Regions from separate parts of the Curtobacterium sp. SP.BCp genome, predicted to be linked through region 2. Evidence: predicted binding sites of a transcription regulator. Region 2 holds the regulator's gene; each other region holds the start of a gene.
The links. Region 2 encodes HspR, which represses chaperone genes until heat shock. Its sites were predicted from a motif close to AAGTTGAGTCNNNNNGACTCAACTT; they were not measured.

Region 1 (5,313 bases), 430 kb from region 2:
GAGGGTCTGCGCGCTCGGGGCGGCCGTGACCACGAGCACGTCGATCCGCCCGTGCCGCTGGAGCACCGACGCGACGCCGGCGTCGACCGAATCCTGCGACGCGGTGTCCATCGCCACGCTGCCGTCGTCGTCCCCGGCGCTCCGGGAGGCCACCACGACGGTCGCCCCCTCGGTCCGGAGCCGTTCGGCGACGGCACGACCGATGTAGCCCTTCCCTCCGACGACGAGCGCGACACGTTCCGAGAGTTGCAGGTCCATGCCGGCCACGCTACGCGCGGCCCGTCGGGCCGGTGCCCGCGCGATCCGGCCACACCCGCCGCGCGATCGGGCCACTCCCGGACGGCCGCTCAGTGCGGCGCGCCGACCATCGGCCGAACCGAGCGGTCCTCGGACGAAGCGGACCGCGCACCACTGATCAGGAGGCGACATGACCGACCGACAGCAGCCCCCGGGGAGCGACCAGGAGCTCAGCCCGACGGCGGACCACGGCGAGCAGTCGTACCGCGGGTCCGGCAAGCTCACGGGCAAGCGGGCGGTCATCACCGGCGGGGACAGCGGCATCGGCAAGGCCGTCGCGATCGCCTTCGCCCGCGAGGGTGCCGACGTACTCATCAGTCACCTCCCCGACGAGGAGGACGACGCGCAGGACACGAAGCGCTGGGTCGAGGAGGCGGGGCGGACGGCGGTCCTGCTGCCCGGCGACGTCAGCGACCCCGCGTACTGCCGGTCCGTCGTCGCCACCGCGGTGGAGCAACTCGGCGGGCTCGACGTCCTCGTGAACAACGCGGCGTACCAGATGACGCACGAGACGATCGAGGAGATCAGCGACGCGGAGTGGGACCACACCCTCGCGACCAACCTCAGCGCCTCCTTCCACCTCGTCAAGGCCGCGCTGCCGCACCTCGGCCCCGGCTCGGCGATCATCGGGTCGAGCTCGGTGAACTCGGACAACCCGAAGCCCGACCTCGCGCCGTACGACGTCACGAAGGCGGGCGTCGCGAACCTCTCGGCAGCGCTGGCGCAGCTGCTCGGCCCGCGTGGCATCCGCGTCAACAGCGTCGCGCCCGGGCCGATCTGGACGCCGCTGATCCCCTCGACCATGCCTCCGGAGGAGGTCGAGCAGTTCGGGAAGCAGACCCCGCTCGGCCGTCCCGGACAGCCCGCCGAGCTCGCCCCGGTGTACGTGCTGCTCGCGAGCGACGACGGCAGCTACGTCTCCGGTGCGCGCGTCGCCGTCACCGGCGGTACCCCGATCCTCTGAAGCGCACCACCGAACGAAGACAGGAGCACGATCTGTACTTCCACAAGCAGGAACTCCAGTTCAAGTCCACGCCCGACAAGCCCGACGCCGTCTACGCGCGCAAGCTGCAGGAGGTGCTCGGCGGTCAGTACGGCGAGATCACCGTCGCCCTGCAGTACCAGTTCCAGGCGTGGAACATGCACATGCCCGGCAAGTACCGCGACCTGGTGTTCGGCATCGGCGCCGAGGAGATGGGCCACGTCGAGATGCTCGCGACGATGATCGCGCAGCTGCTCGAGAAGAGCCCGCTCGGCATCACCGAGGACGCCGTGCAGGACGACCCGACCGTCGCGGCGATCGTCGGTGGCACGGACGTCCAGCAGGGCATCGTCGCCGGAGCCGGCGCACGTCCGGTCGACAGCAACGGCAACCCCTGGCAGGGGTCGTTCATCACCGCGAGCGGCAACCTGCTCGCCGACTTCACGGCGAACGCGAACGCCGAGATGCAGGGCCGCGTGCAGGTCGCGCGGCTCTACCACCAGACCGACGACGCCGGGGTCCGGGACCTCCTGTCGTTCCTGCTCGCGCGCGACACCATGCACCAGAACATGTGGGCGACGGCCGCCGCGGAGCTCCGCGAGAAGGGCATCGAGGACTTCCCTGTGCCGAGCAACTTCCCGCAGGCGAAGGAGAACCAGGAGGTCAACTACCAGTACCTCAACTTCTCCGACGGCAAGGAGGCGGCGAACGGCCCGTGGGCGAGCGGCCCCTCGTTCGACGGCAAGGGCGAGTACACGTACCACGACGGTCCGACGACCTCGTCGCCGATGCCGCCGCCCACGCACCCGGACGTCCGGTTCTACGGCACGACCGAGCTCCCGAACGTCGTCGAGAAGACGGCCGGCACGGTGCAGGACAAGCTCAACAAGGAGTAGTCGCGGAACGGGACGCGCGCGTTCCGACGTGGCACCCGTCGATCGACCGGTGCGATGTCGGAACGCGCGCGTTTCGTTGACTGATGGGGCGGACGGACGGGAGGCGCGTTGCCGCTGAGCGGGGCGCGCCCGTCCGTCATGCGGTCACCGCGCGGTCGTCGCGATCGTCCCGGTCTCGCCCGCCGGTTCCGGCGGCGGGGCGAAGACGCCGTCGTAGAGCCGGACGACGCTCCACCCGGCCGTGAGCGCCGCCGTCCCGAGGACGGCGGCCACCCACGGCACGAACCCGGAGAACGCGCTCGGTGCGACCACCCACGCGAGGAACGCGCCGACCGTGCTGCCGGTCGCCCCGAGCACGAGGGCGACCCGCCTGTCCAGACTCGTCGCGGTGAGCGCGGCGGTCACGGCCCCGATCGCGAGCAGCGCGTTCAGGAGTGCTGCCATCGCGCCTCCGACCTACTCGGAGGCCCCGCCGCCGACGGCGAGCTGCTGGGACCCGCTGCCCACCGCGACCTCGATCTTGCGCGGCTTCGCCGACTCCTTGACCGGGATCGTGATGCTCAGCACACCGTTGTCGTAGGTCGCGGTGATGCGTCCGGCGTCGAGGTGGTCGCCGAGGGTCAGCTGGCGGACGAACGTGCCGGGCTGCCGCTCGCGCGTGATCCACTGCGAGCCGTCCGGGGCGCCGAGGGTGCGCTCGGCGCGGATCGTGAGGACCGAGCCGTCCACGTCGACGTCGACGCTGCCCGGGTCGATGCCCGGCAGGTCGACGTCGAGGACGTAGTGGTCCCCGGTGCGGTACAGGTCCATCGGCATCGAACGCGGTCCGCCGGCGCTCCCGAGCAGGGATCCGGCGAGGCGGTCGAGCTCGCGGAACGGGTCGAAGTTCATCGTCATCGTCGTCAACTCCTTCACGTGATCCTCGTTGAGTCCCCTCGACTCAACTGCCATCCGTTCTAGCACTCGAACCCAGAGAGTGCCAACAGTGCGCTCCGAGGACGCTGAGGGTCAGGCGAGGAGCGGCTCGAGGCGGTCGGCTCCACGCTGCAGGAGCGGCAGGAGGTCGCCGGGGGAGTCGATCCGGGGCGCCGCGGCGGACAGCGTGAGTCCGGCGACCAGCAGACCGTGCTCGTCGAGGACCGGGACCGCGAGGCACCCGAAGCCGGACCGGAACGCGCCGACCTGCCGGACGACCTCGGTGCCGCCGTGCGCGTGCAGTCGCCCCATCGCGCTCGCCCCGGGGTCTGCGCGGAGCCCCCGCTCGTCGAGGAGCGGGAAGTCGGGGTCCACGTCGACGTCGGCCAGCCCGGAGGCGTCGTACCGGGCGAGGTGCACGCCGGCGCGGACGCTCGACCGGACCTCGGCGAGGACGGACCGCACCGCGCGTGACAGCGGCGGGAGGGACGGCGCTGCCCCGAGCCCGGCCAGCTCGGCGACCTTGTGCCCGAGGGCGAAGCCCCGCAGGTCGGACAGGCGGACCAGGTACTCGTCCTCGACGAGGAGCGTGATGAGCCGGTAGGTCGTCGCCCGTGGCATGCCGAGTGCCTCGGACACCTGCTGCGCGGTGGTCCCCGGCCCCGATGCGGCGACGGCCTCGAGCACGGCGAAGGCGTTCTGGATCGCCTTCGGCTGGCGTGCGCGCAGGCCGGGGTCGCTCACGGCCGGTCGCCTCGGCCGGTCCGGTCGGGGTCGTCGGGGCGCAGCCGGGAGGCACCCAGGAGGTCCGTCTCGACGGGCACGTCCCACACGGCCCGGCTCCTCGCGCGCCGCCACGGACGCCGTCGGGTCACGACCGCGAAGGCGAGCAGGACGACGGCGACCACCCCGACGACCAGCGCGACGGCGGGCCACCGGTCGCTCGTCGCCTCGACCCCGGCGTAGACCACGAGGACTCCCGTCAGGAGCGCCGCCGTCACGACCGCGACGGTCGCGACCCGGGCGGTCAGCTCGCCGATCCGACGGAGGAACACCGGCGCGGCGACGCAGGTGAGCGCGTAGGCGACGAGGTACCCGAGTGCGGCGACGGCGAGTTCGGTCTCCATGAGCGTCCACGTCGCGACGCCCGCGGTCAGTCCTGCGACCGGGACCGCGGTCAGGACGACGCTCGCCACGATCCCCGCGACGAACGGCGTCCGGAAGCGCGGGGACGTCCGACCGAACGCACGGGGGAGCACGCCCTCGCGGCCCATCGCGAAGAGCACCCGGACGAGCGCGGTCGTCGAAGCGATCGCGCACGCCGCGAACGAGGCCGCGATCGCGAGGTCGAGCACGCACCCGACCCAGCCCACACCCGAGGCGACGGCGAGCTCGTTCACCGGCGAGGCGCTCGTCGCGAGTTCTGCTCCCACCGCCGCGAAACCGGACTGCTGGGCCACGGCGCTGCCGAGGTAGAGGACGCCGGCGAGCAGGACGGTCCACGAGATCGCGCGCGGGATCGTGGCGAACGGGCGGCGGGCCTCGACGCCGAGCACCGACGCGCTCTCGAAGCCGACGAACGCGGTGACGGCGAGTGCGGTCCCGACGGAGAACGGCGCCGGCATGACGGGGCCGAGTGCGACCGCCCCGAGGTCCGGCGGTCCGCTGCGGGCCAGCAGGGCGATGACGAGCACCGCGATCACCGCCACCGAGACGGTCTCGACGAGCAGCGTCAGACGGGTCGACAGCCGGACGCCGACGGCCGTCACGGCGAACACGACGGCCCCCGTGACGAGGACCACGAGCACGGTGACGAGCACACCGCCGTCCCCGAGCGGGACGAATCGCGACAGCAGGTACTCGAGGTAGTAGCCGGTCCCCGTCAGCGAGAACACCGCGATGCACCCCGAGCCGAGGAGCAGCGCTGCACCGCACACCACGCCCGCGACCGGTCCGAGGCCGAGGGACACGTACGTGTAGAGGGATCCAGGGCCCGCGACGCGGCGGACGAACTCGTTCACGGTGCGTCCGACCAGGAACGAGAGCGCCATCGCCGCCAGCAGCGACCACGTCGCACCGCTGCCGGCGACGGACGCGACGAGCACCGGGATCGTGGTCGCGGCGGCGGACGGGGCCACCGCGGAGACCGACTGCGAGAGCACGTCGACCGGCCCGACACTGCGTCGCGAGAGTCCGTCGACGGGCGAACCCGCACCGACGCCC
Region 2 (5,313 bases):
AACCGCCGCGATAGCTGCGAATTGAGCCACTCGGACGCAGCTTTCAGTCACTGAGCGTCAACACATGGGACGTGCAGTAGGCATCGACCTCGGAACCACCAGCTCGGTCGTCAGCGTGCTCGAGGGCGGCGAGCCCACGGTCATCGCGAACGCCGGGGGCCTCCGCACCACGCCGTCGATCGTCGCCTTCACGAAGGACGGCGAGGTCCTGGTCGGCGAGACCGCCAAGCGCCAGGTCGTCTCGAACGTCGACCACACCGTCGCTGCCCACCGTCTCGGACTTCGTCCCGACGTGGAAGGCCATGGAGGAGCTCTACCGCGCCGGGACCGCCCGCTCGATCGGCGTCAGCAACTTCCAGGCGCACCACCTCAACCGCCTCGCGGCCGAGACGACCATCACCCCGGCGGTGAACCAGATCGAGGTGCACCCGTACCTCACGCAGGACGAGCTGCGCGCGTACGACCGCGAGCACGGCATCGCGACCGAGGCGTGGTCCCCCATCGCGCAGGGACTCGTCCTCGACGACGAGACCATCACCCGCATCGCCGGCAACACCGGCAAGACCCCGGCGCAGGTCGTCCTCCGCTGGCACATCCAGCGCGGCGACATCGTGTTCCCGAAGTCGGTCACCCGCACCCGGGTCGAGGAGAACTTCGCGATCTTCGACTTCGAGCTCTCCGACGAGGACATGACCGCGATCACGTCGCTCGACAAGGGCCACCGCACCGGCCCGGACCCGGACACGTTCGACTACGTCCCGGCCTGATCCGGGACGACGCCAGGTCCGGAATGACAGAGGGGCGGTCGGGAGACCGCCCCTTCGTCATTTCGCCCGCGAGGCGGTGACGGTGAACTTGTCGGTCCGGACCACCTGGCGCGTCGCGCCGACGACACGCTCCAACACCGGCCGGTAACGCAGGTGCGAGTTCCAGACGCACCACAGTTCCCCGCCGGACTGGAGGATCGTGGCCGCGTTCCGGAACATCGCCTCGGCGGCGTCGGTGGTCACCGTGGTGTCCGCGTGGAACGGCGGGTTGCACAGCACGAGCTGGGCGCAGCCGTCCTGGAGCTCGTCGCCCGCGTCCGTCCGCACGACCTGCACGCGGTCCGCCACACCGTTCGCCGCCGCGGTCGCCTTCGTCGACGCCACCGCGGTCTGCGACACGTCCGTCGCGATGAGCTTGATGCCGGGCCGCTGCCGCGCGAGCGACACCGCGATGACGCCGTTCCCGCAGCCGAGGTCGACAGCGGTCCGCGCGGTCGGGACGGCGTCGCGCACCACGTCGAGGAGCACGCGCGTGCCTTGATCGAGCGACGTTCCCGCGAAGACCCCGCCGTGCGCGACGAGCGTCAACCCGAGTTCGTCGTTGTGGACCGAGCGCGGCCACGGGTTCGACGTGTCCGCGCGGACGGCCGAGGCACGAAGAGGGTCCTGCGCGACGAGCAGCCGCGACTTGCCTCGCCCCCGCGAGGCCGTCACCTCGCCGAAGTACCGACGGAGGACGTCGTTCTGCCCGAGGTTCATGTGCTTCGACACCCCGCCGCAGAGCAGCACCACGTCGGGTGCGGCGTACCGGGCGACCGCGCGGGCGATCTCGTCGAGCCGGTCGTTCGACTTCGAGAGGCGCAGCAGCACGAGCCGTGCGTCGGTGAACGCCCGTTCGAGGGAGTCCGGATGGTGGAAGCCCCGCCGCCCGAAGACGCCGGCGTTGGCCTCGAGCGCGCGGACCCCGACGAGGGAGTCCTGCACGACCCGGACGTCCGACGCGCCGTGCACCGAGATGACCCCGAGCGTGAGCACACCGTTCCGGTCGTCGACGACCGCGACCTCACCCGGCTGCCGGAGCGCATCGCCGTGGACGTGCGGCGCCTCGTCGAGGATGAAGCGGTCGGTGCCGTCGATCGTGATCAGGTCCGGCGCGTCGTCGTCGCGACGGCGGAAGAGGTCGGCGAGGTCCGGTGGCACGGCGCCACCCTACCCAGTGCGCCCTAGTGCGGAGGACGCCAGAGGACGATCTGCGTGTTCCGCTGCGGGCGCATCCCGGCGCGCAACGGCACCGCACCGCCGGTCGCCGAGGCCGCGAACACACGCGCGCCCGGCCGGTTGATGAGCTGATCGGCGAGGGCCGTCTCGAGTTCCGACACCCGCGAGCGCAGCGCCCGGTTCTCGTTCTCGAGTTCGAGCACCCGACGGATGCCCTCGAGCGAGACGCCCTCGGAGCCGAGCCGCGCGATCTCCCGCAGCTGGGCGATGTCGCGCATCGAGTACCGCCGCGAACCACCGCGGGTGCGGCCGGGCACGACGAGGCCGAGCCGGTCGTACTGCCGGAGCGTCTGCGGGTGCATCTCCGCGAGCTCGGCCGCCATCGCGATGGCGAAGACGGGCGAGTTCTCGTCCATGTCGGTCATCGACCGCCCCTCTCGTTCTCCTCGTGGTGCACAACAGTGTGGAGGCTCGGTGCGGCTCCGTGACGGAGCCGCACCGAGCCTCCCGACCGGTTCATGACGCTAGCCGCGCGCCTTGGCGAGGAGGTCCTCGCGGGGGTCCTCGTCGGGCAGCGCAGCTGCCAGGGCCTCGACGGCCTCGCGCTGCTTGTCCGACAGGTGGGAGGGCACCGCGACCTGCACGGTGGCGAGCAGGTCGCCCGTGCCCTTGTTGCTGGCGACGCCGCGACCCTTGACCCGCAGGACGCGACCCGACGGGGTGCCGGGGGCGACCCGCAGCTTGACGGGCTCGCCGCCGAGCGTCGGGACCTGGATCGTCGCGCCGAGCGCCGCCTCGACGAACGTCACGGGGACGTCCACGCGGAGGTTGAGCCCGTCGCGCTCGAAGACCGGGTGCTTCCGGACCGAGACCGTGACCACGAGGTCGCCGGCCTCACCGCCGTCGGGGGACGGCTGCCCGCGCCCGCGGAGACGGATCTTCTGCCCGTCCGCGACCCCGGCCGGGATCCGGACGTTCACCGGACGACCGTTGCCCTGCGAGAGCTTGACGGTGTCGCCGGCGATCGCGGTCGCGAAGTCGAGCGTCGTGGACGCCGTGACGTCCTGACCCTTCGATGGTCCACCGAAGCCGCGGTAGCCGCCGTTCGACTGACCGAAGCCGCCGCCGCCGAACATGCCGCCGAGGATGTCCTCGAAGCCGCTGGCGCCTCCGCGACCGTTGCCCGGCTGCCCGAAGCGGACGCGCTGACCGCCTCCACCGCCGCCGAACATGCCGCCGAAGACGTCCTCGAAGCCGCCCTGGGCACCCGGGCCGCCCGCCGTGAAGCGGGCGCCCGAGCCCATGGCGCGGACCTGGTCGTACTCGGCGCGCTGCTCCTTGTCGGAGAGCACCGAGTAGGCCTCGCTGATCTCCTTGAAGCGGGCCTCGGCGGCGGCGTCACCCGGGTTGGAGTCCGGGTGGTACTGCCGCGCGAGCTTCCGGTAGGTCTTCTTCAGCTCAGCGTCGCTCGCCGTCTTGTCGACGCCGAGGACCTTGTAGAAGTCCTTGTCGAACCAATCCTGACTGGCCATCCGTACCTACCTCCTCCCGCGCTCAGGCCGGGACCGCGACCGCGACCTTGGCCGCACGGAGGACCCGCTCGCCGAGCTTGTAGCCCGGCTCGACGACGTCCGCCACGGTCTGCGCGGTCGCACCCGGCGTCGGGAGCTGCACGATCGCCTCGTGGATGTTCGGGTCGAAGGCCTCACCCTTCTCACCGATCTGCACGAGCTTGAACTTCTCGAAGCCGCCGCGGATCTTCTGACCGATGACCTGCATGGGCCCCTCGGCGAGGTCGCCGTGGGCCTCGGCGCGGGTGAGGTCGTCGAGCGCCGGCAGGAGCGCCCGGACGACCTCGGCGATGGCGACCTCGCGGTTCGCCTCACGGTCACGCTCGACGCGCTTCCGGAAGTTCACCAGCTCGGCCTGCGCACGGAGCATGTCCGCCCGCATCTCGGCGACCAGGTCGCGGTCCTCGGCGCTCAGCTTGTCCTCGGCGATGCCTCGGGCGGCGTCGTCGAGCAGCGCCTGGTCCTCCGGGGAGAGGTCGCTCTGCGGCCCGCCGGCGGCGGGGCCGTCCGTGGGGACTTCCACGTCCGGCCCCTCCGCCTCGATGAGGTCCTCGGGCTCCTGCGCGTTGGTGGCGTCGCCCTCGACCTGGGGCTCTGCATCCTCGGGCACGTTGTCCTTCGGTGCGTTGTCCTCGGGGTTCGGCATCGTTACTTCTTGTCCTTGTCGTCCTCGTCGTCCACGACCTCGGCGTCGACGATGTCCTCGTCGTCCTGCGTCGCCTGGTCACCCGCGGGCTGCTCGCCACCGGCCGCGGCACCCGCGTCCTGCTGGCTGTAGATCGCCTGGCCGAGCTTGCCCTGCGACTCGTTGAGCTTGTCGAACGCGGCCTTCACTGCGTCGTCGTCCTCACCCGCGAGCGCCGACTTCAGGGCGTCGACGTCGGCCTGGACCTCGGACTTGACGTCCGCGGGGAGCTTGTCCTCGTTCTCCTTGATGAGCTTCTCGATCGAGTAGACGAGCTGCTCGGCCTGGTTGCGACGCTCGTTGGCCTCACGACGGGCCTTGTCCTCGGCCGCGTGCTCCTCGGCCTCGCGGACCATGCGCTCGATGTCCTCCTTCGGCAGCGACGAACCGCCGGAGATGACCATCGACTGCTCCTTGCCGGTGCCCTTGTCCTTCGCGGACACGTGCACGATGCCGTTCGCGTCGATGTCGAACGTGACCTCGACCTGCGGGACGCCACGGGGCGCCGGCGCGATGCCGGTCAGCTCGAAGGTGCCGAGCGGCTTGTTGTCGCGGGTGAACTCGCGCTCGCCCTGGAAGACCTGGATCGCGACCGACGGCTGGTTGTCGTCGGCGGTCGTGAACGTCTCGCTCCGCTTGGTCGGGATCGCGGTGTTGCGGTCGATGAGCTTCGTCATCAGGCCGCCCTTGGTCTCGATGCCGAGTGACAGCGGCGTCACGTCGATGAGGAGGACGTCCTTGCGCTCGCCCTTCAGGACACCAGCCTGCAGCGCGGCACCGACGGCCACGACCTCGTCCGGGTTGACGCCCTGGTTCGGCTGCTTGCCGCCCGTGAGCGACTTGACGACCTCGGCCACGGCGGGCATGCGGGTCGAGCCACCGACGAGGACCACGTGCGCGATGTCGCTGACCGAGACACCCGCCTCCTTGATGACGTCGTTGAACGGCTTCTTCGTGCGGTCGAGCAGGTCGGAGGTCATCTGCTCGAACTGCGCACGCGAGATGGTCTCGTCGAGGTTGAGCGGACCCTCCGCCGTGAGCGTGAGGTACGGGAGCTGGATGCTCGCCGACA
Region 3 (5,313 bases), 1.3 Mb from region 2:
GCCAGAGGGTCAGCGTCCCGCTCCTGGACTGCGCGGACAGGGACACCGAGCCGTGCAGCGCGTCCTCCCGCGGGTAGCAGGCCGTCGACGACTCGATCCGGTCGGCCGTCGCGACGAGGCAGATGGTCGAACGGTCGGTTCCGACCCCCGCCCAGACGTTCCACGGCGTCTCCAGGTCGCCGCCGTCGAGGGCCCGGTTCGTGAAGATCAGCCGGGTGCTGTGCAGGCTCACCGGCGCGTCGACGGGGCCCGGGAGCTGGTCCGCGTAGGTCTGCGGCACGTCGAGCAACTGCTCCAGCGTCACGGTGCCCGCCGTCGGCGTGATGCTCGGCGCCGCGGGCATCGACGGCCGCGCCGTCCCGACGACCGTTCCGGCCGCGAACGCCACTCCGACGGCGGCGGCCGCGCCGAGCGCGATCCACACGCGGGGGCGGCGGGTCCACAGCAGGTCGTGGACGCGGCGGCGCCACCCTGCCTGGAGGCTCGCCCCGCCTCCGTCATCCGTCGTCGCCGCCGCCTCGGGGTCGGCCGACGCCACGGTCGCCGGCACTCCGGTCACTCCCGAGGCGGTCGCTCCCGAGGCGGTCGCTCCCGAGGCGGTCGCTCCCGAGGCGGTCGCTCCAGGGGCGGTCGCTCCGAGGGTGGTCGATCCTGGGTCAGCGTCGGGCGCTGCAGGAGCCGCCGGCGCGGGGCCGGCGTCGTCATGTCGGTCGTCGGCGAGCACGTCGCCGACCGGGGCGGCAGGTGCAGTCGGGACGCCGCCGGCGCCGTGCCCCGCAGGCGCTCCCGCCTCGGCGAGGCGCCCGCCCCCGCGCTCCGCGGGCGTTTCGGCGGACGACGGCCGCCGTGGCCGCCGGCCCGCGGCGAGGTCCTGGAGCGCGATGCGTGCGCGGGCGGCCTCCACGGGTGTCGAGTCGGCACCCCATGCCACGGCTTCGAGTCGCGCTCGCTCCTTCGCCAGGTCGTCGTCGGCCATGCGTACTCCCGTTCCGGGTCCTGCTGCCCGCCCCATGGTCGCACTCGGACGGCGACCGTGTTCACCCAGTGCGCGAGGAGTACCCAGGAGCGATGACCAGCTCCGCGAACGACCAGCCCCGCCCGGCCGACGACGAGACCCTCGAGCCGCTCAGCCACGACACCCAGTCCGGCGAGGCCGACTACGTCGCGACGAGCCCGGGCGGGACCGGCACCGAACGCCACGTGCCGACCGCCGACGAGGAACAGGGCCGCGGCACCGAGTACGACCCCGCCGACCAGGGCCCGCAGCAGGAGGGCCAGGGCGGCTAGCCGGCGGCGCGCTCCAGCGCCCGTCGGAGCACCGCGCGCTCTCCGAGTGCCCACGCGGCACTCGTGACGACGTACAGCGCCGCGGCGAGGGGCGCGACCGCGGCGAACACCACCGTGACGAACGGCGCCACCCGCCCGACGGACGCCGCGACGGCGGCACCGGGGACGCTGGGGTCCGTGGGCTCCACGGGGTTCCACCGGCGGTTCGCGCGCCGGGTCGCCTCCACCACGAGCGCGAGGACGGCGAGCAGGACGAGCACGACCCAGGCGTGTGCCCAGAGCGGTGAGGCGAGCGTGACCACGAGCGAGTGCGCCAGCGGCACGCCGACGAACGTCGCCTCGAGCAGCGTGTTCGCCACGCCCCCGATCGTCGCGTGTGTGAACAGGGTGTACAGGAGCGACACCACCGGGGCCTGCGCGAGCACCGGCAGGCACCCGGCGAGCGGCGACACCCGTTCGGCGGTGTAGAGCTCCTGGACGGCGCGCTGGAGTCGCTCGCGGTCCCGTCCGTACCGGCGACGGAGTCCGGCGAGCTGCGGCGCGAGGCGGCGTCGATCCCGCTCGGCTCGCACCTGCAGGACGGACAACGGCACGAGCAGCACGCGGACGGCGAGGGTGAGGGCGACCACCGCGAGCGCCGCGGCGAACGACCCGGCGAAGGGTTGGAAGCAGCCCGTGAGGGCGGCGAGCAGGTCGGCGCCGGCGTGCAGGAGCGTGCCGACGACGGGCAGGGTGGAGAGGTCCATGGGGGTCCGATCGGTCGAGGTGGAGGGGTCGCGGAGCGGTCCGACCACCGACGCGGTCAGACCGGTGCGACGACCCCGGGTGCCCTCGGTCGCGCGTGACCGTCCGCGTCCGGGTGCGACGAAGCGATGTCCGTCCGGAGCACGGCCCACGCGGCGTGGTCGACCACAGTGCTGGGCGCAGGCGTGGCGAGCACGCCGGCGACGACCGCGGTGAGGACCACGACTGCGACGACCGCGGCACTGCCGAGTGCCGTGACGACGACCGCGGGGAGCAGGTCGCCCGCCCCCGTCGCCACCGGTGCCCCCGCGCCGAGCACGGCGACGAGGCGCAGCAAGAACTCGACGACGACCATGGTGCGTTCAGCGTAGCGTCCGCGCGCCGCCCCGGTCCGGCGTCCGGGGAGCGGCATGATCGCGGCATGACCGCTGCATCGCCGAGCACCCCCGCGACGGTCGCACTGGACCGCGCGGGCGTGCCGTACACGCCGCACGTGTACGAGCACCACGAGACCGCCACGAACTTCGGGGAAGAGGCGGCCGCCGCCCTCGGGCTCCGTGAGGAGCAGGTGTTCAAGACCCTGGTGGTGTCGGTGGACGGCGCCCTCGCCGTGGCCATCGTGCCGGTCGCGAACCGCCTCGACCTCAAGGCGATCGCCGCGGCCGTCGGCGGCAAGAAGGCCACGCTGGCCGACCCGGCACTCGCCGAGAAGCGCACCGGCTACGTGGTCGGCGGCATCAGCCCCGTCGGGCAGAAGACCGCACTCCGGACCGTGCTCGACGAGTCGGCGCTGGCGTACGACAGCATCTTCGTGTCCGGTGGACGCCGGGGCTTCGACATCGAGCTCACCCCCGCCGACCTCGTGCGGGTCACGGACGCGATCGCGAAGCCCATCGCCCGGACCTGAGTCGGCAGCGACCTGAGTCGGCACCGACCTGGGTCGACATCGACTTGAGCCGAGTCGCCGCAAGTTTCTCCCCGGACCGGGAATGGGCCGCCCGCCGCTGCGTTGCATTGAGTCGAAGGCACTCAAGTCCAACCAGGAGGCACCCTTGCCAGAGACGTTCGGTCCCGCCGGCAGCGACTCGTTCGACGAGTTCCTCGCACGGCTCATCGCGGCGCAGCAGGCCGGTCAGCAGCGGCCGGTCCCGTTCGGACGCCCCGTCGACATCACGCGACTGCTCAGCTGTCGCACCCACCAGCTGCTCCAGCGCACCGCCGAGTACGCGACCGAGCAGGGCCAGCACGAGATCGACGCACTGCACCTGCTGCACGTCCTCGTCCGGACCGATCCGTTCACTGCGGTCGTCCGCCGGGCCGGCGCCGACCCGGAGCGCCTCGCCGACGAGGTCGAGCAGCGGCTGCCCGCACCGTCCGACGACGACGCACTGACCGAGGGTCGCCCGGCACTGACCGGCACCGCCCAGCGCATCCTGCTCGAGGCGACCCAGGCCGCCAAGGGCTTCGGCAGCACCTACACGGACCCGGAGCACGTCTTCTTCGCGCTCGTCATGGACCAGGACACCGTGACCGGACAGCTCCTCGCGAGCGCCGGCGTCACCCCGCAGGTGATGCAGGAGTACGCGGCGGAGGCGTCGGCTGCGGCACGGGCGGGACGCACGGTGCCCGGCACGACGACGGACAGCGGAAGCACCGAGCAGAGCTCCACGCCGACCCTCGACCAGTACGGCACCGACCTCACGGCCCGTGCCCGCGACGGACGCATCGACCCGGTCATCGGTCGGGCGGACGAGATCGAGCAGACGGTCGAGATCCTGCTCCGCCGCACGAAGAACAACCCCGTCCTGATCGGCGAACCCGGCGTCGGCAAGACCGCGATCGTCGAGGGGCTCGCGCAGCGCATCGTGGACGGTGACGTCCCGGCGCTCCTGCAGGGCAAGCGCGTCGTCGCGATCGACCTGCCCGGCATGCTCGCCGGTGCCCGGTACCGCGGCGACTTCGAGGAGCGCCTCACGAAGGTCGTGGACGAGATCGCCGAGCACGCGGAGGAGCTCATCGTCTTCGTCGACGAGCTGCACACGCTCGTGGGCGCCGGCGGTGGCGGCGAGGGCGGTTCGATGGACGCCGGCAACATCCTCAAGCCGCGCCTCGCCCGCGGCGACCTGCACATGGTCGGCGCGACGACCCTGAACGAGTACCGCCGCATCGAGAAGGACGCCGCGCTCGAGCGTCGCTTCCAGCCGGTGACCGTGGGGGAGCCGAGCGTCGAGGACGCCGTCGCGATCCTCACGGGCCTCGCGCCCCGCTACGAGGAGCACCACGACGTGACCTACACGCCCGAGGCGCTCCGCGCGGCCGTCGAGCTCTCGCACCGCTACGTGACGGACCGCCACCTGCCCGACAAGGCCATCGACCTCGTCGACCAGGCCGGTGCCCGCCGTCGGCTCGCGCTGTCCGGCGACGTGGACGTGGAGACGCTGCGCGTCGAGATCGCCGCGCTCAGCGCGTCCAAGGACGCTGCCGTGGCGGAGGAGCACTACGAGGAGGCGTCGCGCCTGCGCGACCAGATCGACGGCCTGGAGGCCCGGATCACCGCCGCCTCGGAGGCGGGCGCGAGCCGCGCTCCCCACCGGCACGGCCGCGACGCCGCTGACGCGTCGCCGCGGGACCGGCGACCTGGGCCCACCAGTCCGGAACCGGGTGACCGGCAGATCACGGAGGCCGACATCGCCAGCGTGGTCTCCCGCGCCACCGGCATCCCGGCGACACGCCTGAGCCAGGGCGACCGCTCCCGCCTGGCCGTCCTCGAGGACGAGCTGCACGAGCGCGTCGTCGGTCAGGACGACGCCGTGCAGGCGATCGCCCGCGCAGTGCGGCGCAGTCGGACCGGCATGGGCGACCCCCGCCGACCGGTGGGCAGCTTCCTGTTCCTCGGACCGACCGGCGTCGGCAAGACCGAACTCGCGAAGGCGCTCGCGTCCTCGTTGTTCGGCGACGAGTCGGCCATGCTCCGCTTCGACATGAGCGAGTTCGGCGAGCGGCACACGGTCTCGCGGTTGGTCGGTGCCCCTCCCGGGTACGTCGGCTACGACGAGGCCGGGCAGCTCACCGAGCGCGTCCGTCGGAACCCGTACTCGGTGATCCTGCTCGACGAGGTCGAGAAGGCCCACCCGGACGTCTTCAACCTGCTGCTGCAGGTGCTCGACGACGGCCGACTGACCGACGGCCAGGGTCGCACGGTCGACTTCCGGAACACGGTCGTGATCATGACGTCGAACATCGGGTCCGAGTTCCTCGCGTCGCGCTCCGGCGCCCTCGGGT

Region 1: a site for HspR is predicted at 3,098-3,122, ahead of ACRQ4C_RS00680 (Hsp20/alpha crystallin family protein). Genes of this name have one in related genera too.
Region 3: a site for HspR is predicted at 2,980-3,004, ahead of ACRQ4C_RS09035 (ATP-dependent Clp protease ATP-binding subunit). Genes of this name have one in related genera too.

The regions. Positions count from the first base shown of each region.
Region 1 is NZ_CP194338.1:134,936-140,248, forward strand. Features, by position in the region: gene ACRQ4C_RS00660 (SDR family NAD(P)-dependent oxidoreductase) at 1-258, opposite strand, end outside; gene ACRQ4C_RS00665 (SDR family oxidoreductase) at 428-1,261, shown strand; gene ACRQ4C_RS00670 (manganese catalase family protein) at 1,294-2,175, shown strand; gene ACRQ4C_RS00675 (hypothetical protein) at 2,320-2,619, opposite strand; gene ACRQ4C_RS00680 (Hsp20/alpha crystallin family protein) at 2,632-3,072, opposite strand; gene ACRQ4C_RS00685 (helix-turn-helix domain-containing protein) at 3,184-3,834, opposite strand; gene ACRQ4C_RS00690 (APC family permease) at 3,831-5,313, opposite strand, start outside.
Region 2 is NZ_CP194338.1:564,122-569,434, forward strand. Features, by position in the region: partial or broken gene ACRQ4C_RS02935 (Hsp70 family protein) at 65-268, shown strand; gene ACRQ4C_RS02940 (aldo/keto reductase) at 303-767, shown strand; gene ACRQ4C_RS02945 (class I SAM-dependent methyltransferase) at 825-1,967, opposite strand; gene ACRQ4C_RS02950 (heat shock protein transcriptional repressor HspR) at 1,991-2,401, opposite strand; gene ACRQ4C_RS02955 (DnaJ C-terminal domain-containing protein) at 2,510-3,517, opposite strand; gene ACRQ4C_RS02960 (nucleotide exchange factor GrpE) at 3,540-4,202, opposite strand; gene dnaK (molecular chaperone DnaK) at 4,205-5,313, opposite strand, start outside.
Region 3 is NZ_CP194338.1:1,868,501-1,873,813, forward strand. Features, by position in the region: gene ACRQ4C_RS09010 (hypothetical protein) at 1-976, opposite strand, end outside; gene ACRQ4C_RS09015 (hypothetical protein) at 1,069-1,287, shown strand; gene yidC (membrane protein insertase YidC) at 1,284-2,033, opposite strand; gene ACRQ4C_RS09025 (DUF6412 domain-containing protein) at 2,090-2,386, opposite strand; gene ybaK (Cys-tRNA(Pro) deacylase) at 2,453-2,938, shown strand; gene ACRQ4C_RS09035 (ATP-dependent Clp protease ATP-binding subunit) at 3,084-5,313, shown strand, end outside.